DNA from 2 places in the Streptomyces sp. NPDC006739 genome. Region 2 is predicted to be linked to the other one. Evidence: riboswitches for the same ligand, from Rfam matches in the RefSeq annotation. Region 2 holds a riboswitch; the other holds the start of a gene.
What was found. Region 2 has a riboswitch for cobalamin ahead of ACFYMM_RS10995 (HoxN/HupN/NixA family nickel/cobalt transporter). Riboswitches for the same ligand answer to the same signal wherever they lie in the genome.

Region 1 (15,049 bases), on a different contig from region 2:
CTCGAACCCGGTCACCCGGCGCGACGCGTCGTCCCACACCGGCCGGCAGCCCAGCAGCGCCAGGATCTCGGCGATGTCGTCGCCCTGGGTGCGCATCGCGGACGTACCCCACACCGTCAGGCCGACGGACTTCGGGTACTCGCCGGTGTCCTGCAGATAGCGCTGCACCAGCGAGTCCGCGAGCGACTGCCCGACCTCCCAGCTGAGCCGGGACGGGATCGCCTTGGGGTCGACGGAGTAGAAGTTCCGGCCCGTCGGCAGCACGTTGACCAGACCCCGGGTCGGCGAACCCGAGGGCCCCGCCGGGACGTAACCGCCGTTCAGGGCCCGCAGGATGTGCCCGATCTCGTCGGTGGTCCGCGCCAGCCGGGGTACGACCTCGGTGCAGGCGAACTCCAGTACCGCCACCGCGTCCGGGAGCCCGGTGCCGAGCACGTCGCCGACGAGGGCCGGGACCGCGCCCGCGTCCCACGCCCGGGACTCCATCCCCTCCGCGAGCCGCCGGCACAGCTGCTCCAGCAGGTCGACCGCGTCGGCGGCCGTCCGCGCCGGCCCCTCCACCAGCTCCGTCAGCTCCACCGGCACCTTCACCGGCGCCCCCGGCTCGGCCAGCAGCTCCTTCTCCACCAGCCCGAAGTGCGCGGCCAGCGAGGCCCGCAGCCCCGGCAGGGCGTTCGCCCGCCCGCCCCACACCTGCGAGGCGCGCAGCACGGCGAGGACGAGGTTGACGCGCGGCTCGCCCACCGGCCCGCCGCCCAGGATGTGCAGACCGTCCCTGATCTGCACATCCTTGATCTCGCACAGATAGCCGTCGATGTGCATGACGAACTCGTCGAAGGCCTCGTCGTCGGGCTGTTCGTCCACGTGCAGGTCGTGGTGCAGTTCGGCCGCCTTGACGAGGGTCCAGATCTGCGCGCGAACCGCCGGTGCCTTCGTCGGGTCCAGGTCGGAGACCAGCGCGTACTCGTCGAGGAGCTGTTCCAGCTTCGCCAGGTCGCCGTAGGTGTCGGCGCGCGCCATCGGCGGGACCAGGTGGTCGACGACCGTGGCGTGCCCGCGCCGCTTGGCCTGGGTGCCCTCACCGGGGTCGTTGACGATGAACGGGTAGACGAGCGGCAGGTCCCCGAGGACGGCGTCCGGCGCGCAGCCGCCGCTCAGGCCGAGGCCCTTGCCGGGCAGCCACTCCATCGTGCCGTGCTTGCCCATGTGGACGATCGCGTCGGCGCCGAAACTGTTCTCCAGCCACCGGTACGCGGCCATGTAGTGGTGCGACGGCGGCATGTCCGGGTCGTGGTAGATCGCGATCGGGTTCTCGCCGAAACCGCGCGGCGGCTGGATCATCACCACGACGTTCCCGAACCGCAGGGAGGCGAGCACGATGTCGTCCCCGTCGACGTACAGCGACCCCGGCGGCTCGCCCCACGCCTCCAGCATCCCGTTCCTGAGCTCCGGGTCCAACTTGTCGAACCACGCCCGGTAGTCGGCGAGCGGCACCCGCGCGGGCGCGGCGGCCAGCTGCTCCTCGGTGAGCCACTCCACGTCATGACCGCCGGCGTTGATCAGCCGGTGGATCAGCTCGTCGCCGTTGTCCGGATGCCCCTCGACGACGTACCCGGCATCCCGCAGCGCGTCCAGCACCCGCACCGCCGACGCGGGCGTGTCCAGGCCGACCGCGTTGCCGACGCGTGAGTGCTTGGTCGGGTAGGCGGTGAAGACGAGCGCCAGCTTCTTGTCGGCGTTCGGCTTGTGCCTCAACCGCGCGTGCCGTACGGCGATCCCGGCGACCCGCCCGGCCCGCTCCGGGTCGGCGACGTACACGGGAACGTCGTCGGGACCCTGCTCCTTGAAGCTGAACGGCACGGTGATCAGCCGCCCGTCGAACTCCGGGATCGCCACCTGCATCGCCGCGTCCATGGGGGAGAGGGCGGCGTCCGACGCCTCCCAGGCGGCGTGCGAGGAGGTGAGGCAGAGGCCCTGCAGCACGGGGATGTCGAGGTCGGCGAGCGCCCCGATGTCCCAGGCCTCCTCGTCACCGCCGGCCGAGGCCTCGGAGGCGTGCGTGCCGCCGGCGGCGAGAACGGTGGCGACCAGGGCGTCGGCCCGCGAGAGGAGCTCGTACAGTCCGGCGTCCGCGCCGCGCAGCGAACCGCAGTACACCGGAAGGGCGTTGGCCCCGCGAGCCTCGATCGCGTCGCACAGCGTGTCCACGAAGGCGGTGTTGCCGCTCAGCTCGTGGGCCCGGTAGAAGAGCACCCCGACGGTCGGCCGGCCGTCCACCCGGGAACGCTCCCCGTGCACCCCGTACTCCGGCATCTTCCGCGGCTCGACGAACCCCTCGCCGGTCAGCAGCACGGTGTCGGACAGGAAGCGGGCCAGCTCCACCAGGTTGCCGGGACCGCCCTCCACCAGATAGCGCAGCGCCTCGGCCACCACACCGGCCGGCACCGAGGACTCGGCCATCAGCTCCGCGTCCGGCACCGCCTCACCGCCGAGCAGCACGGTCGGGACGCCGGACGCCTTCAGCGCGGCCAGCCCGTCCTCCCAGGCGCGCCTGCCGCCGAGCAGCCGTACGACGGCGAGGTCGGCGCCGTCCAGGAGAGCGGGCAGCTCCCGCGCCACGTCGATCCTGGTCGGGTTGCCGATCCGGTAGGAGGCACCGGAGGCGGCCCGCGCCGCCAGCAGATCGGTGTCGGCGGTCGACAACAACAACACTGTGCTCATGCGGGCGCTCCCGGTGGGATGAAGGGCAGTCCTTGTGGCGCGCCCGACTCGATGAGCCGCCAGAGCGCGTCCGTGTCCGCGTGCTGTTCGATCAGGTCGCCGAGCCGGTCGAGCTGCTCCTCGCGCAGCGCGGCGAACGAGGTGTCGGCGGCGGGCACGAACCGGCGGCCCGCGGCGGCCGCCACTTCGCGCAGGAACGCCCGTCGGAAGCCGTCCGACTCCAGCGAGCCGTGCCAGTGCGTCCCCCAGGTCTGGTCGACCCGGCAGCCGTCCAGGAACGGCTCCCCGCCTCTCACGTCCCCGATCCCGTGGTGGATCTCGTACCCCTCGACGGGTTCGCCGAGGGCTTCCCCCACCGGGCGGGTGAGGGTCTTCTCGCGGGCGAACCGCACCCGCACGGGCAGGACCCCGAGCCCGTCGACCGCACCGACGCGCGACTCCACCTCGTCCTCGATGCGTTCGCCGAGGATCTGGAAGCCGCCGCAGATGCCGAGGACGGGCCGGTGCTCGGCGGCCCGCCGCACGAGGGCCCGGGCCAGCCCCCGCTCCCGCAGCCACTCCAGGGCCCGCACGGTCCCGCGCGTGCCTGGGACGACGACGAGGTCGGCGTCGGCCAGTTCCTCGGGCCGGTCCACGAACCGTACGAGCACCCCGGGTTCGGCGGCGAGCGCGTCCACGTCGGTGAAGTTGGACATCAGGGGGATCGCGCAGACCGCGACGCGCAGCACGTCCTGCCCGACGGGCGCGGCGGTGGCCGACTCCCGGACCGTGCCGCGCAGGGACACACGCAGCCCGTCCTCCTCGTCGATGCCGAGCCCGTGCCGGAAGGGCAGGACACCGTACGTCCGCCGCCCGGTGAGCCCGCGCAGCATGTCCAGGCCGGGTTCGAGCAGCGAGACGTCGCCGCGGAACTTGTTGACGAGGAACCCGGCGACGAGTTGCTGGTCCTCAGGGGAGAGCAGCGCGACGGTCCCGAAGAAGGAGGCGAAGACACCGCCCCGGTCGATGTCGCCGACCACGAGCACGGGAAGCCGCGCATTGCGCGCGATCCCCATGTTCACGATGTCGGTCCGGCGGAGGTTGATCTCCGCCGGGCTTCCCGCCCCCTCACAGATCACCGCGTCATACGTGCCCCGCAACTCGGCGAGGCAGTCCAGCACGGTCCCGAGCAGCCGCTGCTGCCGCCCCCCGTGGTACCCGCGGGCGCTCAGCTCACCGACGGGCCTGCCCAGCAGCACGACCTGACTGCTCTGCTCGCCACCGGGCTTGAGCAGCACGGGGTTCATCAGCGCGGTCGGCTCGACCCGGCACGCCTGGGCCTGCATGGCCTGGGCGCGCCCGATCTCGGCGCCCTCGCGCGTGACGAAGGAGTTCAGGGACATGTTCTGCGCCTTGAAGGGCGCCACCTTGACGCCCTGTCGTACCAGCCACCGGCAGATCCCGGCCGTCACGACGCTCTTGCCGGCGTCGGAGGTGGTGCCGGCGACGAGCAGACCGCCGCTCATGCGTCACGTCCCTTCGCGATCAGGCGCGCGGCGACGGTGACGCCGAGCGCGAGCAGGCCGACCCGGCGGGAGAGCCGTACGGCCCGCTCGATGTCGGTGACCCGGACGGCCCGCCCCCGGTCGCCGTTGAGCACGGGACGGTGTTCGACGCGGCCGCCGTAGGAGAGGGTCCCGCCCAGCCGCACGCCGAGGGCTCCCGCGAACGAGGCCTCCACCGGGCCGGCGTTGGGGCTCGGATGCCGGTGTGCGTCGGCCCTCCAGGCGCGCACCGCACCCCGGGGGTCGGGTCCGGACGCGGCGGCGAGTACGGCGGTCAGGCGGGCCCCGGGCCAGCCGGCGAGGTCGTCGAGGCGGGCGGAGGCCCAGCCGAAGCGGCGGTGGCGCGGGGACTTGTGCCCGACCATGGCGTCGAGGGTGTTCACGGCCCGGAACCCGAGCAGCCCCGGCATCCCGCCCACGGCACCCCACACCAGGGCGCCCACGACGGCGTCGGAGGTGTTCTCGGCGACGGACTCCACCACGGCCCGGGCGACACCGTCGGCGTCCAGCGTCTGCGGATCGCGCCCGCACAGGTGCGGCAGCCGGTCCCGGGCCCGGTCCAGGTCCCCGGCCTCCAAAGCCCGCCCGATGCTCCGGGCCTCCCGGGCCAGCGAGGTCCCGCCGACGACGGCCCAGGTGGCGGCGCCGGTCAGCACGACGGACGCGGCGGGAGAGGTATGGACGAGGCGCTGCGCCACGGCCCCGAGGGCGACGGCGCTCCCGGCGCAGACGGCGGTGTGCAGCGCCCCCCATCCGCGGTGGTCGTGCCACAGCACCCGCTCCACGGCCCCCGCGGCCCGCCCGAACACGGCGACCGGATGTCCGCGGCGGGGATCGCCGAGGAGCAGGTCACCGAGAAGGCCGGCGGCGGCGCCGTACGCGTATCCGCGATCGGCACCCATCGGCTCAGCCGGCCGTGGGGCGGGACAGCGAGGCGGTGCTGGACCTCAACAGGCAGCCGAGCATGGCGATATGTCCTCACTCAGGGTGTCCGCGCCCTGGTTCGACGAGACCGGCGGTGGGAGTTCCTGGCTCCCGGGGCTTCCTACCCCGGTGACAGTGGCGGGACCGCGCCGGATTCGCACCGGCTTCCTCCCTTGCCGCCGTACATGGCTCCGGCAGTCCACCACGCCCCCGGAACGGCCGTCAACTTGCTGTTGACCTGCGACGCGGGAGTGTGCTGAGGCCCACAGTGGACCCACCGGAGTCGGACCCCGGCCATGCCGGAGCCCCGCGCGTCCCGGTCCGAAGTCCGGGCCCGCGCGGGGCTCCGAGGTGCTGAGTGGTGCTCAGGCCGAGGCTGGGGCGGTCAGGCCTTCGCCGTGATCAGGTAGATGCCGTACGCCACCGCCGCCGCGCATCCCGCGAAGCAGACGTACGCGCCGGTGAGGGCCAGTGCGGCCGAGTCGCCCCGGGTGGCGGCGCGTTCGCGGCGGGACAGGCCGGCGACGCCGAGGGTGAACAGGGCCACCAGGCCCACGGTGGCCACGAGGCTGACGCCGAAGACGGAGCCGATGGCCGCCCAGTCGATCTTCATGGGTTGCTTCCTTGGTTGACCGGGTTTAACCGGGTGCTCGTGGGCGGGCTCAGACGGCGGCGGCCGGCGGGACCGCCGGGGCGACCGGGTCGGTGACGGTCGGGACCGGGGCGGGGATGGTGGCGGTCAGACCCTCGGTCACCGTGCCGGTGGGGGGCGGGGTCACGGCGGCGATCGCCGTGGTCACCACGCCGGCCGGCTCCTCGGGCTCGTTGACGTTGCTCGCGTCGACCACCTCGCGGCGGGAGATCTTCCAGATCGCGGCGCTGGAGGCGACCAGGAAGACGGCGACGAGCGCGGTGCCCCAGTCGCCGAGGCCGGTCACGCTCTCGGCGAGCGCGCCGACCACGGCGGCGGCCGGGAGCGTCAGCACCCAGGCGACGACCATGCGGGTGGCCGTGGACCAGCGGACCACGCCTCCCTTGCGGCCCAGGCCCGCGCCCATCACGGAACCGGAGACGACATGCGTGGTGGAGAGCGAGAAGCCGAGGTGGGAGGAGGCCAGGATGGCCGTGGCCGCGCTGGTCTGGGCGGCGAAGCCCTGCTGCGGCCGGAGGTCGGTCAGGCCCTTGCCCATCGTGCGGATGATGCGCCAGCCGCCGAGCCAGGTGCCGAGCGCGATGGCCATGCCGGCGGAGACGATGACCCAGGTGGGAGGGTTGGAGCCGGGAGCGATGGCACCGCCCGCGATCAGCGCGAGGGTGATGATGCCCATCGTCTTCTGCGCGTCGTTGGTGCCGTGCGCGAGGGAGACCAGGCCGGCGGAGGCGATCTGGCCGACGCGGAAGCCCTTGCGGGTGGCGTCGTCCTCGGTGGCCGCGCCGGTCCCGGCGTTCCGGTGGACCGCGTACGAGAACCGGGTGGCCACCATCGCCGCGACGCCCGCGACGACCGGAGCCGCGACGGCCGGCAGCAGCACCTTGGTGACCAGGACGTCGCCGTGCACCGCGCCGGTGCCGGCGGAGGCGATGGTGGCGCCGATCAGACCGCCCATCAGGGCGTGCGAGGAACTGGAGGGCAGGCCCACCAGCCAGGTCACGAGGTTCCAGAGGATCGCGCCGACCAGGGCGGCGAAGATGACCTCGGGACGGATGCCGTTCTCGTCGACAAGACCCTTGGAGATCGTGTTGGCGACCTCGACGGAGAGGAATGCGCCCACAAGGTTGAGCGTGGCGGACATGGCCACGGCGACCTTGGGCTTGAGGGCACCGGTCGAGATGGTCGTGGCCATCGCGTTGGCTGTGTCGTGGAAACCGTTCGTGAAATCGAACGCGAGTGCGGTTACGACCACAATCGCGAGGATCAGCGAGAAGCTTTCCATTTACCCAGGCAATCGTTCGAGCGTCATTGGCTGGTTGACCGTAGGCAACCAGGGTGAACGGAAGATGAACTGGGGCGGGCGTCGGGGTGTCGGCATGGAGGGGTCGTCATTCCGCTTCGGTCCGACGACCCGTACGCCCCTTGGTCGCTCACCCCGGGTGAACACCCTCGGGCCGGCGGACGAGCCGTCGAGGAGATTCTGGTCACCCGGCACGCCGTGCGCGACTCGGCGCGGGTCCGTATACGGCTCGCGGCAGGTGGCATGGACGCGGCAGGCGACGTGGACGCGCCGATCCGGACTGGCAGGATCGCGGCATGGCTGAACAGCGGTGGGAGCGGCGGGACGCGGAGGACGGCCGGGAGGGCGCGGGAAAGGCGCCGGAGCCGGGGAGACGGGGGGTGCGCGCGGAGGAGGCTCGGGCCTGGGAGGCGCTGGTCGCGGCGGCCCGCCGGACCGTGACCGACGGGCTGGTCGTCGGAACCTCGGGGAACGTGTCCGTACGGGTCGGCGACACCGTGCTGGTCACACCGTCGGGCGTGCCCTACGACCGGCTCACCCCGGACGACGTCACCGGCGTCGACCTGGCCGGCCGGCAGGTGCTCGGCACGCTGGTGCCGACCAGCGAACTGCCCATGCACCTGGCCGTGTACGGCGCCACCGGGGCCCGCGCCGTCGTGCACACCCACGCCGTGCACGCGACGGCCGTCTCCACCCTGGTGAGCGAGCTGCCGTCGATCCACTACATGTCCGCCGCGCTCGGCGGAACCGTCCGGGTCGCCCCGTACGCGCCCTACGGCACCGAGGAGCTGGCCGGGAACATGCTGAGCGCCCTCACCGGCCGCACCGGCTGCCTCCTGCGCAACCACGGCACGATCACCCACGGCACCACCCTCGACCAGGCCTACGACCGCACCGCCCAGCTGGAGTGGATGTGCCGCCTGTGGCTGACGGCGTCCTCGGTGCCCGGACTGACGCCGTCGCTGCTGACCGATGCACAGATCGCCGAAGCCGGGGAACGTCTCAAGGGGTACGGCCAACGGAGGTGACCCTTGTTCCCCAGCGCCCTGATCCACCGGAGTGCCTCGATCCACCGGAGTGCCTCGATCCACCGAGGCGAAGTCCGCCGCGCCGCTCCCCGTCCCGCCGCCCGCTCCCTCGTCGGCGCACTCCCGCTGGCCGGTGGCGGGACCCGCCGGGACACTGGTCCCGTGCGCACTGTCAGAACGGCGGCCGCCGCCGTCACCGCGGTCCTGGCGGCCGGTGCGGTCGGCGTGGCCGCCGGACGGATGGCGAGCGCCGCCGCGCTCAAGGCGCACCCCGGACAGCCGCTGCCCACCGAACCCCGGCTCACCGTGCACGGGGCGGCGGCGGGGCGGCTCACCCTCACCCGTGACCTGGCCTCGCTGCGGCCCGGCACCTACGGTCTCGCCGGTGACGGCTCGCATGCCGTGGTCGGTCCCGTCCTGCAGTCGGCCGAGCACACCGCCGACACCGTCGTACGGCGCCTGGAGCGCGTCACCCACGGCACCCTGGAAGCCGGCGACAAGGTGTGGCTCACCCCGAACGTGCACGTCGGCAACCCCGGCACGGCCCTCGGCCTGGACCACGCGGACGTCGACGTGCCCGGTGAACTCGGCGCGCTCCCCGCCTGGTTCGTGCCCGGACAGCGGGACACCTGGGTGATCACGGTGCACGGTCTGGGCACCACCCGCGAGCACCCGATGAACGTCATGAAGTTCCTGCACGGCCGCCGGCTGCCGGTCCTCGACCTCGCCTACCGCGGCGACCTCGGCGCCCCGCGCCCGCCGGACGGGCTGAACCACCTGGGGGAGACCGAGTGGCGCGACCTGGACGCGGCGATCCGCTACGCGGTCCGCTACGGCGCCCGCCGCGTCGTCCTGTACGGCTGGTCCACCGGCGCCGCCATGGCGCTGCGCGCCGCCGCGCACTCCCCGGTCCGCGACCGTATCGCCGGCCTGGTCCTGGACTCGCCGGTGCTCAGCTGGGAGGCCACGCTGCGCGCCCTGGCCCGGGCCCGGCACACCCCGGAGCCGCTGCTTCCGCTCGCGGTCCGGGCCGCGCAGGGCCGAGCGGGCCTGCGCGCCGACCGCGTCGCCCGGCCGGCCGCCCCGGACGCCCCGACCCTGATCATCCACGGCCCCGACGACACGGTCGCCCCCTGGCACCTCTCCCGCGGCCTCGCCGCCCGTCACCCCGACCGGGTGTCGCTGCACACGGTGTCCCAGGCGCCCCACGCGGCCATGTGGAACCCGGACCCCGAGGACTACGAGGAACGCCTGCGCCGTTTCCTGACCCCCTTGATGTGACCGGCCCGGGCGGGAGGCGGGAGCCGGGGGTCGGCAGTGGCGCGAGTGGCCCGAATGGCGCGAGTGGCCGGAGCGGCGGGAGTGGTCCGGCGGGACAGTGGTCCGGAGTGGGGCGGAACGGATGGTTCCAGGGGATGCGCGCATTCCGTTTAAGGCCGTACCACTGGCTTGAACGCGCCTCTTCCGGCCGTGCCGGAGCCCGTGCCTTGGCCAGCCCCGTCGCCCGGCGTGACATTCCGTTTGGGTTTTCGGACCGTCAACCGGAAGACTGCACCCGTGACGTCCCGTATCCCGCGCGACTCCAGGCTTCGACTCGTCCGACCGCGACCCCTGGCCGCCGCCCCCGGAGCAGTGAACCAGCGACGCCCGCGCCGCCCCGCACCCCGGCCGCCGGAGGGCACCCCGGCCCCCGCCGAACTGGCCAGAATGGCTCGCTCCGGCCTGGCCGGCGCGGCCCGCGTCGCCCGCTGGGCCGACGCCGCCCTCGGCCCCGGCCGCGACGGCGCGACCGACGACGGCAAGGCCACCCTCTCCGCCGCCACCGCCGAACGCGCGGCCGGTGACCTCGGCCTGACACCCGGCCAGGTCCGCGCCGACTGGGACACCGCCCGCCTCGCCGGACTCGTCGAGGTGCACGGCGACAGCGCCCGCCCCGGCTGGCGGCTGCGCGCCTGGAACCGGGACGACAGCGCCGTGCTGCGCGGCTGGGTCGCCCTCTTCGACGCCTGGTCGCTCGCCCACCCGGAACCCGCCGACCACGAGCCCGCCGCCGTCGCGGAGGTCGTCTCGGCCATGCCCCAGGTGCTCTCCTTCCTCCAGCTGTCCGCCGGCCCCGTCCCGGTCGAACAGCTCCTCGACCTGCTCCAGCAGCGGGTCACCGAACTGCGCACGGAGCGCTGCGAGGTCCCCTACGGCCCCCGGCCCGCCGAGCCGGCCGAACCCGCCCCCGCCGAGGACACCCCGCTCGCCCCCCTTCTCGACTGGGCCCTGCACGCCCTGGCCTCCGTCGGCGCCCTGACCTACGGCGACGGCCAGGCCACGCTCACCCCGCTCGGCAGCTGGGCGGTCTGGGTCAAGCTGGAGCAGATCTGCGTGGCCGCGCAGAGCCCCGCCGGGAACATCGAGCAGGCCGCCGAGGACATGCTCCGCGGCTGCGCCCAGCTCCGCCCCAACGCCGCCCGCGCCGAATACCGGGCCTGGCTCGCCGCCCGCCCCGTCGGCAGCGCCGTCTCCCAGCTCATCGAGGCCGCCCGCGGCGAGGACGCCCTGCTGCGCGGCCTCGCCTTCGAGGCGCTGCGGGTCGTCGGCGCCCCCGCCGAGCCCGACGTCCGCGCCGTCGTCGACGAGCCGGCGCTCAGGCCGTACGCCCTGCTGTGGCTCGCCGAGCACGACGGCATCGACCCGGAGGACGCGCACGAGGTCCTCACCCGGGACGAGGCCACCTGGCTGTGGGTGGACACCGCCGCGGCCGTCGCCGACCACGGCGAGGCGCCGATGCTGGTACGGCACCTGGAGTCCGCCGTGCAGCCCACCGTCCCCGCGCTGCTCGACGAGGTGCGCGCGGTCGGCCACCCCCGCACCGTCCAGGTCCTGGTCGCCCTGGCCGCCGCCCACCCCGACCCGGCCCTGGCCAAGGCCGTCCGCCGGGCCGCCTTCCAGGTCCACACCGGCGGCTGACCGGCCCGCCGCCGGCGGCCCCCGGCCGGGAGGCGGCCACCGGTCAGGCGGCGACCTCCGGCGCGTAGGTGCCGAAGCTCCAGATGTTGCCCTCGGTGTCGCGGGCCATGTAGTCCCGCGAGCCGTAGTCCTGGTCCGTCGGGGGCATGAGGATCTCCACACCGTGGTCCACGGCCCGCTGGTGGTGGGCGTCGACGTCGTCCACCACGACGTACACCCCGGCAGGTCCCGCGTCCTTCATCGCCGCGTCGAACACACCGCCGCGGCCCTTGGAGCCGATCATCACGGCGCCGTTGCCCTGGACCAGCTCGGCGTGCATCACCGTGCCGTCCTGCGTCTCGTACACCGACAGCTCGGTGAAGCCCAGGGCCTCGGTGAGCTGCCTGATCGCCGCCTTCGCGTCCGCGTACAGCAGCGTGGGAAAGATGCTCGGTCGTCCGCCCACCGTGCCCGCCATGCCGATCACTCCCTCGTACACCGACCCGGAACTGCCCCGGGTGCCCAGTCTCGCAGCCGCCACTGACAACGCCCCCGGCCAAGCGGATCGAACGCCCGAACTGAAAAAGTGCTTGCGTCACCCCGTTAGAATTGCCGCCATGGCCATTCTCCTCGCGCATTAGACGGCGGGAACGTCCTCAGCCGCCCACCCGCCAAAACCACGTAAGCCCTGGAGTCTGTCCATGATCTCCGCCTCCGGAATCGAGCTGCGCGCCGGCGCCCGCATCCTCCTCGAGAACGCCACCTTCCGGGTCGCCAAGGGCGACCGCATCGGCCTGGTCGGCCGCAACGGCGCCGGCAAGACCACCCTCACCAAGTGCCTGGCCGGCGAGGGCATCCCGGCCGCCGGCCAGATCGCCCGCTCCGGCGAGGTCGGCTATCTCCCGCAGGACCCCCGCACCGGCGACCTCGACGTCCTCGCCCGCGACCGCATCCTCTCCGCGCGCGGGCTCGACGTACTGATCCGCAAGATGCGCGAGAACGAGCAGCGCATCGCCAACGGCCAGGGCGCGACCCGCGAGAAGGCCCTCAGGCAGTACGAGCGCCAGGAGACCGAGTTCCTCACCAAGGGCGGGTACGCCGCCGAGGCCGAGGCCGCCACCATCGCCGCCGCGCTCAACCTGCCCGACCGGGTGCTCGGCCAGCCGCTGCACACCCTCTCCGGCGGTCAGCGCCGCCGTATCGAGCTGGCCCGCATCCTGTTCTCCGACGCGGACACCCTGCTGCTCGACGAGCCCACCAACCACCTCGACGCCGACTCGATCATCTGGCTGCGGGACTACCTGAAGACCTACCGCGGCGGGTTCATCGTGATCAGCCACGACGTCGACCTGGTGGAGACGGTCGTCAACAAGGTGTTCTACCTGGACGCCAACCGCTCCCAGATCGACGTCTACAACATGGGCTGGAAGCTCTACCAGCAGCAGCGCGAGGCCGACGAGAAGCGCCGCAAGCGGGAGCGGGCCAACGCCGAGAAGAAGGCCGCCGCGCTCAACGCCCAGGCCGACAAGATGCGCGCCAAGGCCACCAAGACCGTCGCCGCGCAGAACATGGCCCGCCGCGCGGACAAGCTGCTGGCCGGCCTGGAGGCGGTCCGCCAGTCCGACAAGGTCGCCAAGCTCCGCTTCCCCGAGCCCGCGTCCTGCGGCAAGACCCCGCTGATGGCCGAGGGCCTGTCGAAGTCGTACGGCTCGCTGGAGATCTTCACCGACGTCGACCTGGCCATCGACAAGGGCTCCAGGGTCGTCATCCTCGGCCTCAACGGCGCCGGCAAGACCACCCTGCTGCGCCTGCTGGGCGGTGTGGAGAAGCCCGACACCGGCGAGGTCGTCCCCGGCCACGGCCTGAAGCTCGGCTACTACGCCCAGGAGCACGAGACCCTCGACCCCGAGCGCACGGTCCTGGAGAACATGCGCTCCGCCGCCCCCGACATGGACCTGGTCGAGGTCCGCAAGGTGCTCGGCTCGTTCCTCTTCTCCGGAGACGACGTCGACAAGCCCGCCGGCGTCCTCTCGGGCGGTGAGAAGACCCGGCTCGCCCTGGCCACCCTGGTGGTCTCCTCGGCGAACGTGCTGCTCCTCGACGAGCCCACCAACAACCTCGACCCGGCCAGCCGCGAGGAGATCCTCGGCGCGCTGCGCACCTACAAGGGCGCCGTCGTCCTCGTCACCCACGACGAGGGCGCCGTGGAGGCGCTCCAGCCGGAGCGGATCATCCTGCTGCCGGACGGCGTCGAGGACCTGTGGGGCGCCGACTACGCGGACCTCGTCGCCCTGGCTTGATCCACTGGGTATGGATCATTCGGCCGAGTCGTGATCCATCATCTGTGTGAGATCTCCTCGTATCGAGGTGTGTCGTACATCGATTTCGCGGCCGATCCCCGTGCCACCAAGGGATCGGCCGTGTCGCGCCTCTGACCTGGCATTTCGCGAAACCGCCCGTTCGGCCCAGCGTACGGACACGCATGGAATCGTCGATTCCGTATGTGGGGGCGTGCTCCTGTCGTCACAACCTTGTCTCACGGACCTTGCCGAATGGGTGGCCATCGGGCCCCGGAGGGGTGATCATGAGGGGACCAGAGCGCACTTCCCATGAGGAGGCACGGGTGGCCGAGACTCTGAAGAAGGGCAGCCGGGTGACCGGCGCCGCGCGCGACAAGCTCGCGGCAGACCTGAAGAAAAAGTACGACTCCGGTGCGAGCATCCGGGCGCTGGCCGAGGAGACCGGCCGCTCGTATGGCTTCGTACACCGGATGCTCAGCGAGTCGGGCGTCACCCTTCGTGGGCGTGGCGGCGCGACTCGGGGCAAGAAGGCCGCATCGTCCTGAACCCGGGCGGCCCATCGGCTTCGATGGTGACCACCCGGTCGGTTCTCTGATCGGCCGGGTGGTTACTGTGCAGTCACTTAGTCATGCCGTCCGGCATGCGTGATGACCGCACTCATCGGAGGCGCCCCATGGCTTCGCCCGACCAGGACCTCGCCGCTGTACTCGACAAGGACGGCGTACGGCTCACCGTGGACGACGCGCTCGCCACGGTGACGCTGACCAACCCGGACCGGCGCAACGCCCAGAGCCCCGCACTGTGGCGGGCGTTGGCCGAGGCCGGGCGGCTGCTGCCGGGCTCCGTCCGGGTCGTGGTGCTGCGCGGCGAGGGCAAGTCCTTCTCCGCCGGGCTGGACCGTCAGATGTTCACCCCGGAGGGGATCCCGGGCGAGCCGACCTTCGTCGATCTCGCGCGCCGTGACGACGCCGGGCTCGACGCGACCATCGCCGGATTCCAGGAGGCGTTCACCTGGTGGCGGCGTAGCGACATCGTGTCCATCGCCGCCGTCCAGGGACATGCGATCGGTGCCGGCTTCCAGCTGGCCCTCGCCTGCGACCTGCGGGTCGTCGCGGACGACGTGCAGTTCGCCATGCGCGAGACCGGCCTCGGCATCGTGCCGGACCTGACGGGCACCCATCCGCTCGTCGGGCTCGTCGGCTATGCCCGCGCGCTGGAGATCTGCGTGACCGGGCGCTTCGTGCAGGCCGAGGAGTCGGTGGCGTCGGGGCTGGCCAGTGTCGCGGTGCCCGTCGGGGAACTCGACGGCGCGGTGCGGGACCTGGCCGCGGCGATCCTGGCCGCGCCCCGGGACGCGGTGGTCGAGACGAAGGCCCTGCTGCGCGGCGCGGTGGAGCGTACCTACGACGAGCAGCGTGCCGCGGAGCGGCAGGCCCAGGCACGGCGCCTGCGGGATCTGGCCGGCCTGGGCGAATGAGCCGTGCGCTGTCCGCGGGGCGGCGGGTCTGAGCCTGCCGTCCCGCGGGCAGCGCAGCGGCGGGCCCGTCGGCTCCGCCGCGCCCGCGCCGCTGGGCGGGCTCAGAACCCGTGCCGCATTCCCCCGTCCACCGGCACCATGATCCCGGTCAGATAGGAAGCGGCCG
Region 2 (15,049 bases):
GCGAAGGCGATCAGCTGTCCGAGGGCCAGGTGCGGGTCCATGCCCTTCATGTCGATCCAGTCGGCCCCCGCCTCGTCGAGCGACGGGCCCTCCTGCCGGTGGTCCCCGCCGGGACCGATCGCCCACTCCACGGCCGTCGCCGGGTCCGCCGCCCCGAAGTAGTCGTACAGCACGCCCATGCCCCACCTCCGCCAGTGCCTGGAACACCTGCGACCGAGTAGAGCAGACGGCACTGACAATGCCGGGGCCGGGCGGGCTCGCTACTCCTCCTCGACCACCGGCCGCGTCCGGCCGGGTTCCGGCAGCTCGCCCTGCGCGGCGCGCACCACCAGGACGTCGCCGATGAACAGGTCGTACACCAGCACCCCGACCACCCCGCCGACCAGGGGCCCGACGATGGGAATCCACCAGTAGGCGCTGAACGCGCCGGACAGGCTCCCCGGGAAGGCCAGACTCTTCCAGCCGGCCACCCAGGTGAACAGGCGCGGCCCGAAGTCACGGGCCGGGTTGATCGCGTATCCGGCGTTCGCGCCGTAGGACATGCCGATCGCGGCGACCGCGAAGCCGATCAGCAGCGGACCGAGGTTCGCCTGGACCGCCGTGTTGCGCAGGTCGATCAGCGCCACGACCAGCATGACCAGGAAGGCCGTACCGACGATCTGGTCGAACAGCGGGCCCCAGATCCCGCCGTGGAAGTACGGCGCCGGGAACGTGGCGAAGATCGAGAACGTGGCGAGCGTGTGCCCGCCCGTCTTCGGCGCCCGCATGGCGGCGTCGAAGGTCCTGATCGCGTCGTGGTAGACGCCGTAGACGAGCGCCGCCCCGGCGAAGGCGCCGACCAGCTGCGACACCCAGTAGGGGACGACCTTGGCCCACGGGAACTTGCGGCGCACCGCGAACGCGAGGGTCACCGCCGGGTTGATGTGGGCGCCGCTGACGCCGCCGGCCACGTACACGCCGAAGACGACCGCCATCGCCCAGCCCCAGGTGATCAGCATCCAGTCACCGGCACCGAGGAAGAACGTGGTCGGCCCGGCCGTACGGCCCGAGCCGGGCAGCGCCGCGACCGCCATCGCGACCACGCCACAGCCGAAGGAGATGAGGACGAAGGTCCCCAGGAACTCCGCCAGGCATTCGCCCAGCAGGCCTCCCCGGCGCCTGAGCCGGGAGGGCTTGATCAAGGGAGGGATTTCCACAGCCATCTCGGGCCCCCTAGGAAGAGAGCAATGCGGCCAACATCACCATCTTTGCTTACAAACCGCTTACACGCAGGGCGACGATCAACTGTCCAGGTCATCGGCGTAGTGCCGGTAGCCGTGCCGGGTGCGGTGCAGCTCCCAGAGGGTGTCGGCGAGCACGGACGGATCCTTGCGCACATGGCCCGGCGTGATGGCCCCGGGGATGATCAGCTGGGCCACGTGGATGCCCTCGGGGGCGAGCCGGTCGTGCAGCAGCCGGCCGTACGCGCTCTCGGCGGCGAAGGCGATCGAGGTACCGGCCCGGTCGGGGTGCGGGACCACGGCGGTGCCCCCGTTGACGAACAGGATCGTGCCCCGCCCCAGGGCCCGCATGCCGGGCAGCACCTGCTGTACGGCGGCCACCGGGCCGTAGACCGAGAACTCGACGGGCCCCAGCAGGTCCAGGTGTCTGGTCTCCAGCACCGGACGCATGAAGTCCCGGTGCGGAACGGGGCTGTACTGCAGCACCTCGATCGTCCCGAGCGCCTTCGCCGCCGCGTCCAGGGCCGCCGCCAGCTGCTCCGGGCGGCGCACGTCGGCGGCGAAGCCGCGGGCGGTGACACCGTCGGCCGCGAGGGTGCCGGCGAGGGAGTGCAGGTGTTCCTCGTCCCGGGCGAGGAGCGCGACGTCGTACCCCTCCCGCCCGAACCGCCGGGCCACGGCGACCCCGAGACCGGGACCTGCTCCGATCAGCGCGAGGGTGGTCATGGGGGCCTCCTGAGGGATACTCCTGGGGGATGGGGGGAACGGCCGACGCGGGCCGTGCAGTACCCGTACCCCCCGTAGGGGCTCAGCCCTCCTCGGCGCCGCCACCCATGACCGGCTGCCGCTGCCGTTCGAGCTGCGCTGAGGTGACCGCGCGCACCATGAGCGCACCGGCGACGGCCGCTCCGACGACAGCCGCGTCCGAGACGACCAGCGGCCACACCTCGGTGTAGGCGCGGGCGATGACCGCGTCGGTATCGTCGCGGTACACGAACCCGACCCCGCTCAGCGTGCCGATCAGCCACAGCGCCCACCACCAGTTGAGCGAGCGGGGCAGGCGGCGGTCGGGGGCGATGGTGCGGTGGACGTCGGCGACGAGGCCGCGCGGGATCCACAGGTTGGCGATGGGGAGTATCCAGCCCAGGTAGACCCAGAAACCGGCGTAGCGCGGGCGCAGCCCGGTCAGCTCCCGGGCGTTGTCCCGGACACGCCACAGCCACCGCAGGAACAGCACGGCGCACACGAGGGCGACGCCTTCCCCGAGGGCGGTGACGACGTGGTAGCCGTTCTCCAGCGCGTTCAGCGGCCGGTGGTCACCGCCCCCCTGGTCGGGCGGCCCGGACGCCGGCTCGCCGGCCGCCGCGAGCCGAAGCTCCCACCCGGCCCGCACCACCCACGCGCCCCCCGCGAGAAGCAGCCCCCCGACGGCGAACCGGGCCACACCACCAACGGGCCGCACGGCGGACTGCCGAACCTGCTGATCCTGCTCAGCTATTTGATCGTTCACCGACACATCCTGACGCACACTCGCACGCACACCCGCACACCCGCACACCCGCACGCGCCCACGCGCCCCACGCGCCACGAACCCGTCACTGCCAGTCCGAAAGTTCGGGCCAATCGGCCACATAGCCCGGCTTGCACATGAGTGCCGTTGCCGTCGAGATCACTTCGCGTCCGGAGGTGCCGTCGTAATCCACGCGACGCCCGCCCACGTGCTGCGTACGCTCCCCGTTCGGGAGGTGTGCCATGGGGATGTCCATGCTTTATCAGGTGCTTGAGCCGTTGCCGGACGCCGTGGGGGCGTTGGGGCGGGCGCGGGAGTTGTTGGGGGAGTTCGCGGAGTGGGCCGATGAGCCGTATTCGCCCGAGATCGGTCCCGTCGTGACGGTGGAGCAGTTCCACTACGCGCGCCGCTACTTCGGCGAGGCCGTCTTCGCGTGCCGGGACGGCAGGCGCTTCCCGCCGGAGAGGCTCGTCGAGTTCCGGAGTGTGATCGACCGTACCGGCGGGTTGCGCGGTGGTGACGACTACGGCGTGGAGGTCGAACTGCGCCCCGAGTTCGCCGAGCTGTGGCCCCTGGTGGAGAAGTGGGAACTGGAGCTGAACCTGCCCGGCTGGAGCGTCCCGCCCTTCAGGGTGCGACCGGACGACGAGAGCTGCACGGAGGCGGAGCTGGACCTCATGGTCGAGGCCGTGGGCCCGCTGGGGTTCGACGTGGCCTGGGACGGGGCCCTGCGGGGGCTGCCCTCGTCGAAGCTCTGCGGGGTGCAGCTCTGTCTCAACAGCGTGTGGGACGTTCAGTGCACGGAGCCCGCCCCCGGCACCCACGCGGTCTACCTCTCCATAGGCACCCGCAACCGTGACGTCGCCGAGGAATGGCTCAGCCGGACGGGACTGAGCCTCGGTCCCGCGCTCGTCGGCTGGTAGGCCCCGCCCGCGTCCGGGCCGTCCGACGGCACCCTCAGGCCATCCAGAAGAAGACCGCCGTCATCCGCTTCTCCTCCAGCGTGCTGCCGGAGTAACCCGTCGCGCTGTGCACGAGGTTGGCGTTGTAGAGGAGGAGGCGGTTGTACTTGTGGGGTACGCGGACGTCCTCCTCGAAGGCGTCCGGCGCCACGAAGCGGGTGCCGAGGGCCTCGACGAGGTTGTTGTGCGGGGCCTGGACGACGTTGCCGCCGAGCCTGCCGCCGGGCAGGTGCTGGCGGTAGAAGCTGGTGCCGCAGTCCTTGGGGACGTTCGGGTTGAGGTAGAGCACGGCCGCGTACCGGCACAGCGCGCGGGAGTCGGTGTGCGGGCGGGGTTGGCTCTCGCCCTCGCCGACGACCTGGACGCAGTTGTGGTTGAGGGTGCCGCCGCCCGGCGCCTTCTGCACCCACAGTTCCCTGGCACCGGTGGCCTTCTTCACCAGCCGTTCGATACGGGCGAGTTCACCCGCCTCCAGGCCGGGCATGGCGCGCAGGCCGGGCCAGGTCTCCGAGGTGTAGGGGTACCCCTGCACCCAGTCGTCCTTGGCCAGACACCGTTCCCGTACGGCGTCGACGTCGGGCAGGGCGTCGTCCAGTACCCAGTAGTCGCGGCCCTTGGTGGGCTTGCGGTAGGGCAGGACGGGAAGCGCGGCGGGGACTCTGGGGGGCGGTTGTGGGGGCATGCCGCCGAATCTAGGCCCGCGTTTCGTCTGCACTCTCCCGCGAACGGGTCAACACTTCGTCAACCAGGAGTGGTTGGGCGACAAAGGCACCGGCACGGGCCGACGGGACCAACTCGCGTGTGTGGGCCCGGAGTTTTTACCAAATCAAGAGACTCCGGTCGCTTCCCGGTCCGTACTCCTGTGCGTCCGAACCGCCGGTGGGCGGTGAACCACTACCGGGCAGGAGGCACGGTGGCCTTTTCGCGGAACGCGACGGGAACACTCTTCGTCGGCGGTGCCCTTTCGCTGACCCTCGTGGCACTCGCTTACCCGAGCATGCTGGGGGTCAGCACCACCTCCAGTTCCCCCACGCGCGTGATCGCCCAGACACAGTGGGGGCCGCTGACGGAATCGGACCGGGACTTCGTGGTCAAGGTGCGCGCGGCGGGGCTGTGGGAGTACCCCGTCGGCCAGCTGGGTCTGAAGAAGGGGCAGAGCAAGGCGGTCATCATCGCGAGCAAGCACCTAATCGACGGACACGCGGCGCTGGACGCCAGCTGCCGCAAGATCGGGCCGATGCTGAACATCGCGATCCCCGATGTGGCCAGCCCGCAGCAGCAGGGTTTCGTCAGCACGCTCACCGCGGACACCGGCGCGAAGTTCGACACGGACTTCGCCAACATCCTGCGGGTGACCCACGGCTCGATCTTCAACACGATCGCGAAGATCCGCTCGACGACCAAGAACACCCTGGTGCGGATCCTGGCCGACCAGGCCAACGCCACCGTCCTCGACCACATCACCGTGATGGAGCAGACCGGCCTGGTCGACTTCGACCAGGTCCTCTTCCAGGAGACGACCCCGCCGAAGCTGCCGGCCTCCGATCTGACCCCGCCGCCCGCCGCGCCGGGACAGCCGCAGGTCGTCCTCACCCCGCCGGTGAACAGCACCACCCAGCCGCCGGTCCTGCCGGGAGAGGCGTCCGGCCAGAACGGCAACGGTCAGAACGGGACCGGCCAGAACGGGACCGTCCCGAGCCCGACGGCGGGATGAGGACCCCGGGAACAACGGCGTCCGTCAGGCCAGCCACACCGTCGTGTCCGGCGGCAGTTGCCCGTCCGTCAGGGGCGCGCTGCTCAGCAGCACGTCCCCGGACGGCAGCGGGACCGCCCGCGCCGAGAGGTTGGCGACGCAGCTCCAGCCCTCCGACCGGCTGAACCGCAGGACCCCGGCGGGGGTGTCGTCGCTCCAGGTCAGCTCCTCGCCGTCGAGGAGCTTGCGGCGCAGCCGCAGGGCGGTGCGGTACAGCTCCAGCGTGGAGCCCTCCGTGCCGGCCTGCGCCTCGACGGCGTAGGACGCGAAGGACGGCGGCTGCGGCAGCCAGGCGCCCCTGGCCCCGAAGCCGTACGACGGGCCGGTGGTCGTCCACGGGATCGGCACCCGGCAGCCGTCGCGGCCCTTGCGGACGTGCCCCGTCTGCTCCCAGATCGGGTCCTGGAGGACCTCGGTGGGCAGGTCGGCGACCTCGGGCAGGCCGAGTTCCTCGCCCTGGTAGACGTACGACGATCCGGGCAGCGCCAGCATCAGCAGCGTGGCCGCCCGCGCCCGGCGCAGACCGGCCGCCTCGTCGAGGGCCGGGGCCCGGCCGCCGGACAGCAGCCAGGCGTTGTCGTCGGTGCCGGGCGGGAGCAGCAGCCGGGAGGCGTGGCGTACGACGTCGTGGTTGGACAGTACCCAGGTGGCGGAGGCGCCGGCCGCGCGGGCGGTGGCGAGGGAGCCGGCGATGACCCCGCGCAGTTCCTCCGCGTCCCAGCCGGCCTGCAGGTACTCGAAGTTGAAGGCCTGGTCGAGTTCGTCGGGGCGGGCGTACAGGGCGCGCCGGGCGCCCGGCACCCAGGCCTCGGCGACGGCGGTGCGCGGCGGGGTGTAGGAGTCGAAGATCTTGCGCCAGTCGCGGTAGATCTCGTGCACCTCGTCGCGGTCCCAGTAGGGGTGGCTGCCGGGCGGTACGCGCTCCAGGGCCTCCTCGCCGGTCGCCCCGAGGTCGCCGATGTCCCGCAGCGGCTCGGTGAGGTCCTTGGCCAGGCCGTGGGCGACGTCGATGCGGAAGCCGTCGACGCCCCGGTCGGACCAGAACCGCAGGGTGGTGCGGAAGTCGGCGCGGACCTCCTCGTTCCCCCAGTTGAGGTCGGGCTGCTCGGGGGCGAAGAGGTGCAGGTACCACTGTCCGTCGGGCACCCGCCGCCAGGCGCTGCCGCCGAAGACGGACTGCCAGTCGGTGGGCGGGAGTTCGCCGTGCTCGCCCCGGCCGGGGCGGAAGACGTAGCGGTCCCGGGCCGGGGAGCCGGGGGCCGCGCGCAGTGCCTCCTGGAACCAGCGGTGCTGGTGCGAGGTGTGGTTCGGGACGATGTCGACGATCACCTTCAGACCCAGCCGGTGGGCCTCGGCGACCATGGCGTCGAAGTCGTCCAGAGTGCCGAGGCGCGGGTCGACATCGCGGGGGTCGGCGACGTCGTAGCCGCCGTCGGCGAGTTCCGAGGGGTAGAACGGGCTGAGCCACAGGGCGTCGACGCCGAGGGCGGCGAGGTGGTTCAGGCGCCGGGTGACGCCCCGCAGATCACCGAGTCCGTCGCCGTCGGCGTCGGCGAAGCTGCGCGGATAGACCTGGTAGACGACGGCCTGCCGCCACCAGTCGGGGTTCCTGGACGAGAGATCGGCCACGCGGGCTCCCTTCGGAAGGACGAAGACGTAGGGAATCTGTCCACATTGCCGGGAAGGGGAACCTTGCCCGGTGCTCCGTCCGGGAAGTCCGGGAGATCGTCAGCCGCCCTCGTCCGCGTCCGCCGCGCAGTGCTTCAGCAGCCCCTGCACCTCGGCGTCCACCACCCGGTACCTGACCACCCGGCCCTCCTTCTCCCCCTCCACCACGCCCGCGGCGCGCAGCAGCCTGAGCGCCTGCGAGACCGCCGGGTCGTTCATTCCCGTGGCGATGGCGAGGTCGGAGACCGCCAGCGGGCCCGTGCGGTGCAGGGCCAGCAGCAGGGCGAGGCGCTTGGCGTCGGCGAGCAGGGAGAAGCGGTCGGCCCAGGTGCGGACATGGCCGGGCTCGCCGATCGCGGCGATGGCGTCGCACACCCGGTGGCCGTCGATGGTGCGACGGTCCGCGCGGTCGGCAGGCACGAGATGCATGGGCTCATCCTCGCAGGCGCCTTTTTGTGATCTTCCATACCTGCACAGGTGCGCAGCTATGCAGCAAGGGGTGAAGCCCCCTACGGTGAACGGGCCGTGGTGCTCGGGAAGTCGGTGCGAAGCCGACGCGGCCCTCGCCACTGTTATCGGGGAGTTGCCGGTCCACGTCCCGCAAGGGGCAGCCACTGGTCGTCGTACGACGGCCGGGAAGGCGGACCGGTTGACGCACGACCCGTAAGCCAGGAGACCGGCCACGGCATCTCACGAGTTGATCCACGAGGTGCTGGAGCGTGACCGAATGACCGAGCCTTCCCCTGCCGCTTTCCGCTGGCGGCGCGAGGACACCGTGAAGACCGTCGGGCTGATGGCGGTGATCGCCGCCCTGCACGTCGTCGCCTTCGGCATCCTGTTCCTTCTCGTGGTCCCCGGCCACTACGAGGTCGGCTCCAGGGCCTTCGGCATCGGACTCGGCGTCACCGCCTACACCCTCGGCATGCGGCACGCCTTCGACGCGGACCACATCGCCGCCATCGACAACACCACCCGCAAGCTGATGGCGGACGGCAAACGGCCGGTGTCGGTCGGCTTCTGGTTCGCGCTCGGTCACTCCAGCGTGGTGGTCGTGCTGGCCACGATGATCGCGGCGGGCACACAGCTGGCGGACCGGGTGACGAACGAGCACTCCCGGACCCACCAGGTGCTCGGCTTCATGGGTACGACGGTCTCCGCGGTGTTCCTCTATCTCGTCGCCGCGCTCAACCTGGTCGCCCTCGCCGGCATCCTGCGCGTCTTCCGGGCGATGCGCGCGGGGTCGTACGACGAGAAGGAGCTGGAACAGCACCTCGACTCCCGCGGCTTCCTGACCCGTGTCCTCGGCCGTCTGACCAGGTCCATCACCCGCCCCGGGCAGATGTTCCCGCTGGGCTTCCTCTTCGGTCTCGGCTTCGACACGGCCACCGAGGTCACGCTGATGGTGATGGCGGGGTCGGGCGCGGCGGCGGGGCTGCCCTGGTACGCGATCCTGTGCCTGCCGCTGCTCTTCGCGGCCGGGATGAGCCTGTTCGACACCCTCGACGGGACGTTCATGAACTTCGCCTACCAGTGGGCGTTCTCCAACCCGGTGCGCAAGGTCTTCTACAACCTCACCATCACCGGGCTGTCCATCGCCGTCGCCTTCTTCATCGCCACGATGGAACTCTTCGGCCTCGACCTGGCCAACGTCGGCTACATCATCGTCGGCCTGTTCGTGGTGGTGTGGGCGGCGGCGCTGGCGTACTGGCGGCTGGCGAAGGTGGAGCAGCGGTGGGCCGGGAACTGACGGGCGGTCACGGCCGTTCGACCGTCGTCAGCCACAGCGCGACGAACCGCTCCACGTCCACGTCCAACGCCACGTCCACGAGGGTCTGTTCGCGGGTGCCCTCGTGGATCTCGGACTCCCCGGGGCGCGGCCGGCGGTCGACGATCGTCTGACCGCGGGCGGGCCCCGGAGCGAGGGCGACCTCGACGGGGAGCAGGCCGGTGGTGAGGCCGGCCGGGTCGGCGACGGCGCAGACCGCGCCCGCGTCGCCGAGACCGCCGGCCGCCTCTGCCCCGGTGGGGCCGCCCTGGGTGACGGGCCGGTGGGCGAGCAGTTCGGCGGCCAGCCGGGTGCCGGGGTCGGTGCTCGCGCGCAGCCGCCGTACGTCGGTGCCGGGGACCACGACCCGCATGAACACGTCCAGGCCGTACATGGTGATCGGCACCCCGGCGGTGAGCAGGACGGCCGCGGCCTCCGGGTCGTGCCAGACGTTGAACTCGGCGACCGGTGTGGCGTTCCCGGTGGTCACCGCGCCGCCCATGAACACGATCCGCTCGATGTTGCGGGTCACTTCGGGATGGGTGCGCAGGAGCAGCGCGATGTTGGTGAGCGGGGCGGTGGGGATCAGGGTGACCGGGCGCGGGGAGGCGAGGATCTCGCGGCGCAGCAGGGTCACCGCGTCCGCCTCCACCGGGGCGCGGGTGGGCGCGGGCAGGCCCAGGTCGCCCATCCCGTCCGAGCCGTGCACATGCCGGGCCGAGCGGGCGGGCTCGATCAGCGGCCGTTCGGCGCCCCGGGCCACCGGGATGTCCGGTGCTCCCGCCTGCTCCAGCACGGTGAGGGTGTTGCGGACCACGCCGTCCACGTCCGTGTTCCCGGCCACGCAGGTCACCGCGCGCAGGTCGAGGCCGGGGTGGCGGACGGCGAACAGCAGGGCCAGGGCGTCGTCGACACCGGTGTCGCAGTCGATGATCACGGGTATGGGCTGACCGGTCACGGCGGGCTCCTTCCATGGACTCGGGGTCCTTGCGACAGCGACCCTACGCAGCCGCCCGCCGTCCGTCGCCACGAGCCGCGACGCGAGCCGGGACGAGAGCCGGGACGAGAGCCGGGACGAGAACAGCGTCGGTCTCCGCCGTACGACCTCCGCCGCCGTACGGCCTCCCGCGCCGGTGTCCTCACCCGGACGGGCCCGTGCGCTGGTGGTGTGGCGTGGGGGGTGGTGCCGTGGGGGACACGTACCGGCACCGCGCAGCCCCTGGAGGCCCCGCATGTCATCCGCCCCGGCCCGCCTCCTCGCCGTCCCCGCCGCGGCCCGCCCCCTCGCCGTCCCCGCCGCGCCCCGCCTCCTCGCCGGCTGCGTGGCCGGCGTCCTCGTGCTGGCCGCCGTGGCCGGTTGCGGGGGCGGCGGAGCGGGGCGGGCGCGGTCGGCCGCCGTCTCGCCCGGCGTGGAGCAGCGGCCGTCGCAGTCCCCGGGCCAGGAGGCCGGTGACGCTCCGCTCAGCGAAGCCCAAGTGCGGGCCGCGCTGATCACCGACACCGATCTCGGGGCGCCGTGGACACCGACCGAGGGGTCGGCGACCTGGCGGGACACCCTGCTGAAGGCGGCCACCACCGCGCCGGACTGCCAGCGCCTGCTGGACGCCCTGTACGCCGACGAGCCGCTCGGCGCGCCGACCGGGACGTACGCGGTGACCGCCCTGGACGACCAGGACGACCAGGCCCAGCTGCGCTACCAGGTCGACGGCCACCGCCCGGCGGACGTGGAGCGCTCCCTGGCCTGGCTGCGGACGCTGCCCCGGAACTGCTCGCAGTTCACCGCGGCCACCACCCGGGCCGGGACGCAGACCGTGCGGGTGGCGGACGTCGGGCTGCCCTCGGTCGGGGACGACCGGCAGGGGCTGCGCGTGACGCTGAACGGTGAGGACGACAACGGGGAGACGACCACCCTCACCCTGGACATCGCCGCCGTACGCGTCGGCGACGACGCCATCGTGCTCAGCAACGGCGCCCTCGGCACCCTGCCCGAGGACTCCACCCGGCAGGCCCTGGACGCCGGCGTCCAGCGGCTCACGCAGGTGCGGCAACAGGAGCGGGCGCAGGCCTGACCGGCGCGGCGGACCGTCAGTCGGGGTCCTCCAACCGCTCCCGGTGCCGGACCACGTCGTGCGCCGTCTCCAGGGCCGTACGCCCGTGCGAGAACGCGTGCCCTCGCAGCCGGGCCAGCGCCTCCTCGGCGGTGACACCCAGCTGCGCCATGATCATGCCGACGGCCTGGTGGATCTGGTCGTGTTCGCTGGTCAGGCCGCTCAGCCAGGAGGAGGCCGGGTCGATCGTGTCCTCCTGGGCGCACGGCAGCGACGACAGCGCCACGGTCAGCACGCCGGCCACCAGCCGGGCGACGCGCAGGTCATGGGCGGACAGCGGGCCGGGCGTGGCGCTGTAGAGGTCGAAGGTGCCCAGGCAGACCGTCTCGTTGCCGAGCGGCAGCGAGTACGTCGCCCGGATCCCGGCGGCCGTCGCCTGCTCGGCGTACACCGGCCAGCGGAGCACGTCCCGGCCGGCCGTGAGGTCCCCGGCGAGCACCGGTCGAGCGTGCTCGGCGGCGCGCTGCCACGGTCCGTCGCCCAGCGAGGTCTGCATCTCCGCCATCCCGGCGGCCGCCTCGTCACTGGCGCCGACCGGTACGGACAGCCCCTCGCTGAGCAGCGACACACTGGCGCCGCACACCGGCAGCAGTTCCACGGCCAGTCCGCACAGCCGGTCGGGTACCTCGTGCAACGCGGCGCCCCGCAGCCGTTCGGCGATGGCCTCGGCGACCCGCAGCACGTCATCGCCTCCTTCCGGAGGCCTCTCGACTACCCGGGGCGGGAACGGCGAAACCGCAGCACAGAAGGGGTTTCATGGCGCCGGGGAAGGCCTTCGGCGGGGCGCGGCGGCGCGGCGAGGGGTCACAAAGGGGGCTGGGCCGGGGCGGGTCCCAGGGTGGTGGTGCCGGGGGCCGTACGGTGCCCGAGCCCGGTCCGGTACGCGTCCAGCGCGGCCTCCACCCGGCCGGTGCGGCGCAGCAGGTCACCGAGCATCCGGCACAGGTCGGCGAGGTCGCCGGCGGCCCCGGCCCGCTCCAGCAGGCTCAGCGCGCGCACGTAGTGCTCCTCGGCGGCCTCGGTGTCCCGGGCGTCCTCGGCGATGATGCCGAGCAGCCGGTGGGCGGCGGCCGCGTGCACGGCGCCGCGCTCCGAGGAGAGGTCGCCCAGCACCCGGTTGAGCAGTTCGGCGGCCTCCTCGGACTTGCCGCGCCGGTGCAGCACGTCGGCCAGCTCGACGGTCACCTGGCTGTTGTAGAGGGCGGCGCTGGTGGTGGAGAGCATGGCGGCCGCCTCCCGCAACTCGGCCTCGGCACGCTCCAGTTCACCGTCCTGGGCATAGACGTAGCCGCGCATCCAGTGGCAGTTGGCGAGTTCGGTGCGCAGTTGCAGCCGGCGGTACAGCTCGGCGGCCTTGGCCAGGGAGGCGTCCGCCTCGGCGACGCGGCCCTCGGCGAGCAGGGTGCGGGCCACCGATCGGTGCATGCGGGCGATCAGGGCGGGGTCGCCGGCCCGTGGGGCGAGCGCGAGCGCGAACTCGGCGGCCTGGGCGGCGCGGGCGTGGGCGCCCATGTCCATGTACGGCCCGATGATGCTGGCGTACAGGAGCAGCAGGGCGTCCGGGTCGTGCAGTCCGCCCCGGTTCAGCTCGTCGAGGGCGGACTCCAGCAGGTAGACGGCGTAGCGGAGTTCCCCGGCGAGGTAGTGGGAGACGGCCCGACCGCGCAGCGCCGGGACCCGGACCGGCAGCGGCAGGCCGGCCAGCTGCCGTTCGGCGCGCTCGAAGTACTCGCGGGCCCGCACCAACTCGCCCGTCTCCAGGGCGCACTCGCCCAGCCCCAGCAGGGCGGTGGCCTGCTCGCAGCCCAGGCCGTGCGCCTCGGCCTCCGCGCACAGGGCGGCGTACTGCGCGGCCGCCTCCTCGGCCTCCCCGGTGGCCAGGGTGCGCTGGGCCTCGGTGAGCCGCAGCCGGAGTTCGGTGGCGAGGTGGGCGGGGCGGCCCAGGGCCAGTTCCTCGAAGGCGACGCCGAGCCGCCCGGCGATGTGCTGGAGGGCGTCGTCGGAGGCGCGGACCCGTCCCGCCTCCAGGGTGGAGATGTAGGCGGGTGTGTAGGCGGGATCCGCCAGTTGACGTTGCGTCAGCCCCCGTTCGGTGCGCAGCTGCTGCACGCGTCGCCCGACGACCTCCGGATCATCCCGCTCCCGCATCCCCCTGCTCCCCCCAACTCCCCTTGCGCCTCTTGCCGTTCGGCGTGTACAGCCTCTAGGTTAAACGGCGCATTAAGCATGCTTAACAGGCCACTGTTGTTGCGAGGTTGCCGTGCTCGGACGCCCTTCCGCACGCTACGGACGCCCCACCGAACGGTACGCCAGAGGCGTGGCCGCGGCCGTGGTCGCCGTAGCGGCCCTGATCACGGCGGCGAACGCGGGCCCGGCCCGGGCGTCCGACGACGGCCCCGCCCCGCCCACCGCACAGCACAGCGCTACCCGTTGGTAAAGCCGAGACCAAGGCGCGGGCTTCATTCCCCGCTTATGGGGCCAATTGACCGGTTGTACGGAAGTGGAATTTCTCACCGCTGTCGCTTGTCGCAGAAGTGTGCGGATAGTGTGAGCGACCCGGTGCCACCGGCCACGAGGTCGCGCACTGTTGCACCGACTGACGACGCGTCTTTGGGGGGCAGGACAACCGCGCGGCCCCGACGGAGGACAGACGACCGTGGACTCGCAAGGCCGTGGGCGGGGGGAGCCCATAGATCCCGCAGACCAGTGGGTACTCAATCCGGAGACCGGTGAGTACGAACTGAGGCTGGGTCCTGCCGCCGGGCAGCCTTCCGTGCCGGGATCCCGCCGTTCCGGCCCCCGGCCGACGCCGTCCGGCGGCAACGACACACCCGGCCGATCCGCCGACGCGACCGGCCGCGCGGACGTATCCGGCCACTCGGAGGCACCCGGCGGTTCGGACCTGCCCGGCCCCCGTCGGCGGCGCGGCCCGCAGCCCGAGCCCCAGCCGGCGGGCCGGCGCCGCGGCAAGGGCCCGACGAAGAAGAAGTCCACCGGAAAAAGGGTTCTGCTGTGGACCAGCGGCACCCTGGCCGTGGTCGTGATCGCCGCCGCGACCGGCGGCTACCTGTATCTGCGGCACCTCAACGGCAACATCACCACCACCGACACCGCCGGTGCCACCAGCGACTCCTTCAGCAAGGGGGAGGCGTTCAACATCCTGGTGATCGGTACCGACCGCCGCCAGGGCAAGGGCGACACCGGGTACGGCGACGCCAACAGCGTCGGGCACGCGGACACCAACATCCTGCTGCACGTGGCGAAGGACCGCAGCAACGCCACCGCGCTGAGCATCCCCCGGGACGTCATCACCGACATCCCCGACTGCCCGACCAAGCAGCCGGACGGCTCGGTCAGGACCATCCCGGGCACCGACCAGACCCGCTTCAACACCAGCCTCGGCCAGCTGGGCCGCGACCCGGGGTGCACGATCCGGACGGTCGAGAAGCTCCTGAACGGAGTCAAGGTCGACCACTTCATGATGGCCGACTTCAACGCGGTGAAGACGCTGACGACGGCGGTGGGGGGCGTGAAGGTCTGCCTGGCGCACGCCGTCAAGGACAAGAAGTCGCACCTGGACCTGCCCGCCGGACCCTCGACGGTCGCGGGCGAGCAGGCCCTCGCCTTCGTCCGCACCCGCTACAGCTGGGGCAACCACGGCGACCTCGACCGCATCAAGGTCCAGCAGCAGTTCCTCGGCTCGCTGTTCCGGCAGATGAAGTCCGACTCGACGCTCACCGACCCGAGCAAGCTCCTGGACCTGGCGGAGGCGGCGACCAAGGCGCTCACCGTGGACAAGGGGATCGGCTCCATCAGCACGCTCAAGGACGTGGCGATGGAGCTGAAGAAGGTGCCGCCGAAGAACATCAGCTTCGTCACCCTGCCGGTCCTCGACAACCCCGCCGACGGCAGGATCCACAAGACGGTCGTCCCCAACCCCGCCCTGGACCAGCAGATCGCCTCCGCGATCAGCGGCGACGTGTCCTTCAGCGAGGTCAAGCAGAAGGAGAAGGCGGCCGAGGCCGCCAAGCTCAAGGGGCCCCGCTCGGCCGCCGCGGAGGTC

Region 1: it holds a riboswitch for cobalamin, as region 2 does, so the genes downstream of both, ACFYMM_RS03650 (cobalamin biosynthesis protein) here and ACFYMM_RS10995 (HoxN/HupN/NixA family nickel/cobalt transporter) in region 2, are expected to answer to the same signal.

What each region holds. Positions count from the first base shown of each region.
Region 1 covers NZ_JBIAGM010000002.1:47,650-62,698, reverse strand. Annotated here, with positions in the region: gene cobN (cobaltochelatase subunit CobN) at 1-2,721, opposite strand, end outside; gene ACFYMM_RS03655 (cobyric acid synthase) at 2,718-4,226, opposite strand; gene ACFYMM_RS03650 (cobalamin biosynthesis protein) at 4,223-5,167, opposite strand; cobalamin riboswitch at 5,268-5,408, opposite strand; gene ACFYMM_RS03645 (hypothetical protein) at 5,575-5,802, opposite strand; gene ACFYMM_RS03640 (anion permease) at 5,852-7,123, opposite strand; gene ACFYMM_RS03635 (class II aldolase/adducin family protein) at 7,438-8,169, shown strand; gene ACFYMM_RS03630 (alpha/beta hydrolase) at 8,332-9,450, shown strand; gene ACFYMM_RS03625 (hypothetical protein) at 9,727-11,127, shown strand; gene ACFYMM_RS03620 (VOC family protein) at 11,171-11,584, opposite strand; gene ACFYMM_RS03615 (ABC-F family ATP-binding cassette domain-containing protein) at 11,808-13,406, shown strand; gene ACFYMM_RS03610 (helix-turn-helix domain-containing protein) at 13,730-13,951, shown strand; gene ACFYMM_RS03605 (enoyl-CoA hydratase/isomerase family protein) at 14,080-14,883, shown strand; gene ACFYMM_RS03600 (SDR family oxidoreductase) at 14,985-15,049, opposite strand, start outside.
Region 2 covers NZ_JBIAGM010000004.1:253,259-268,307, reverse strand. Annotated here, with positions in the region: gene ACFYMM_RS11040 (hypothetical protein) at 1-179, opposite strand, end outside; gene ACFYMM_RS11035 (MIP/aquaporin family protein) at 261-1,202, opposite strand; gene ACFYMM_RS11030 (SDR family NAD(P)-dependent oxidoreductase) at 1,281-1,946, opposite strand; gene ACFYMM_RS11025 (DUF4328 domain-containing protein) at 2,029-2,730, opposite strand; gene ACFYMM_RS11020 (hypothetical protein) at 2,979-3,653, shown strand; gene ACFYMM_RS11015 (DUF6445 family protein) at 3,688-4,374, opposite strand; gene ACFYMM_RS11010 (DUF4142 domain-containing protein) at 4,606-5,406, shown strand; gene ACFYMM_RS11005 (glycoside hydrolase family 13 protein) at 5,431-7,074, opposite strand; gene ACFYMM_RS11000 (ArsR/SmtB family transcription factor) at 7,174-7,542, opposite strand; cobalamin riboswitch at 7,623-7,813, shown strand; gene ACFYMM_RS10995 (HoxN/HupN/NixA family nickel/cobalt transporter) at 7,841-8,860, shown strand; gene ACFYMM_RS10990 (nucleoside hydrolase) at 8,868-9,836, opposite strand; gene ACFYMM_RS10985 (hypothetical protein) at 10,111-10,947, shown strand; gene ACFYMM_RS10980 (GAF and ANTAR domain-containing protein) at 10,964-11,668, opposite strand; gene ACFYMM_RS10975 (tetratricopeptide repeat protein) at 11,791-13,134, opposite strand; gene ACFYMM_RS10970 (LCP family protein) at 13,643-15,049, shown strand, end outside.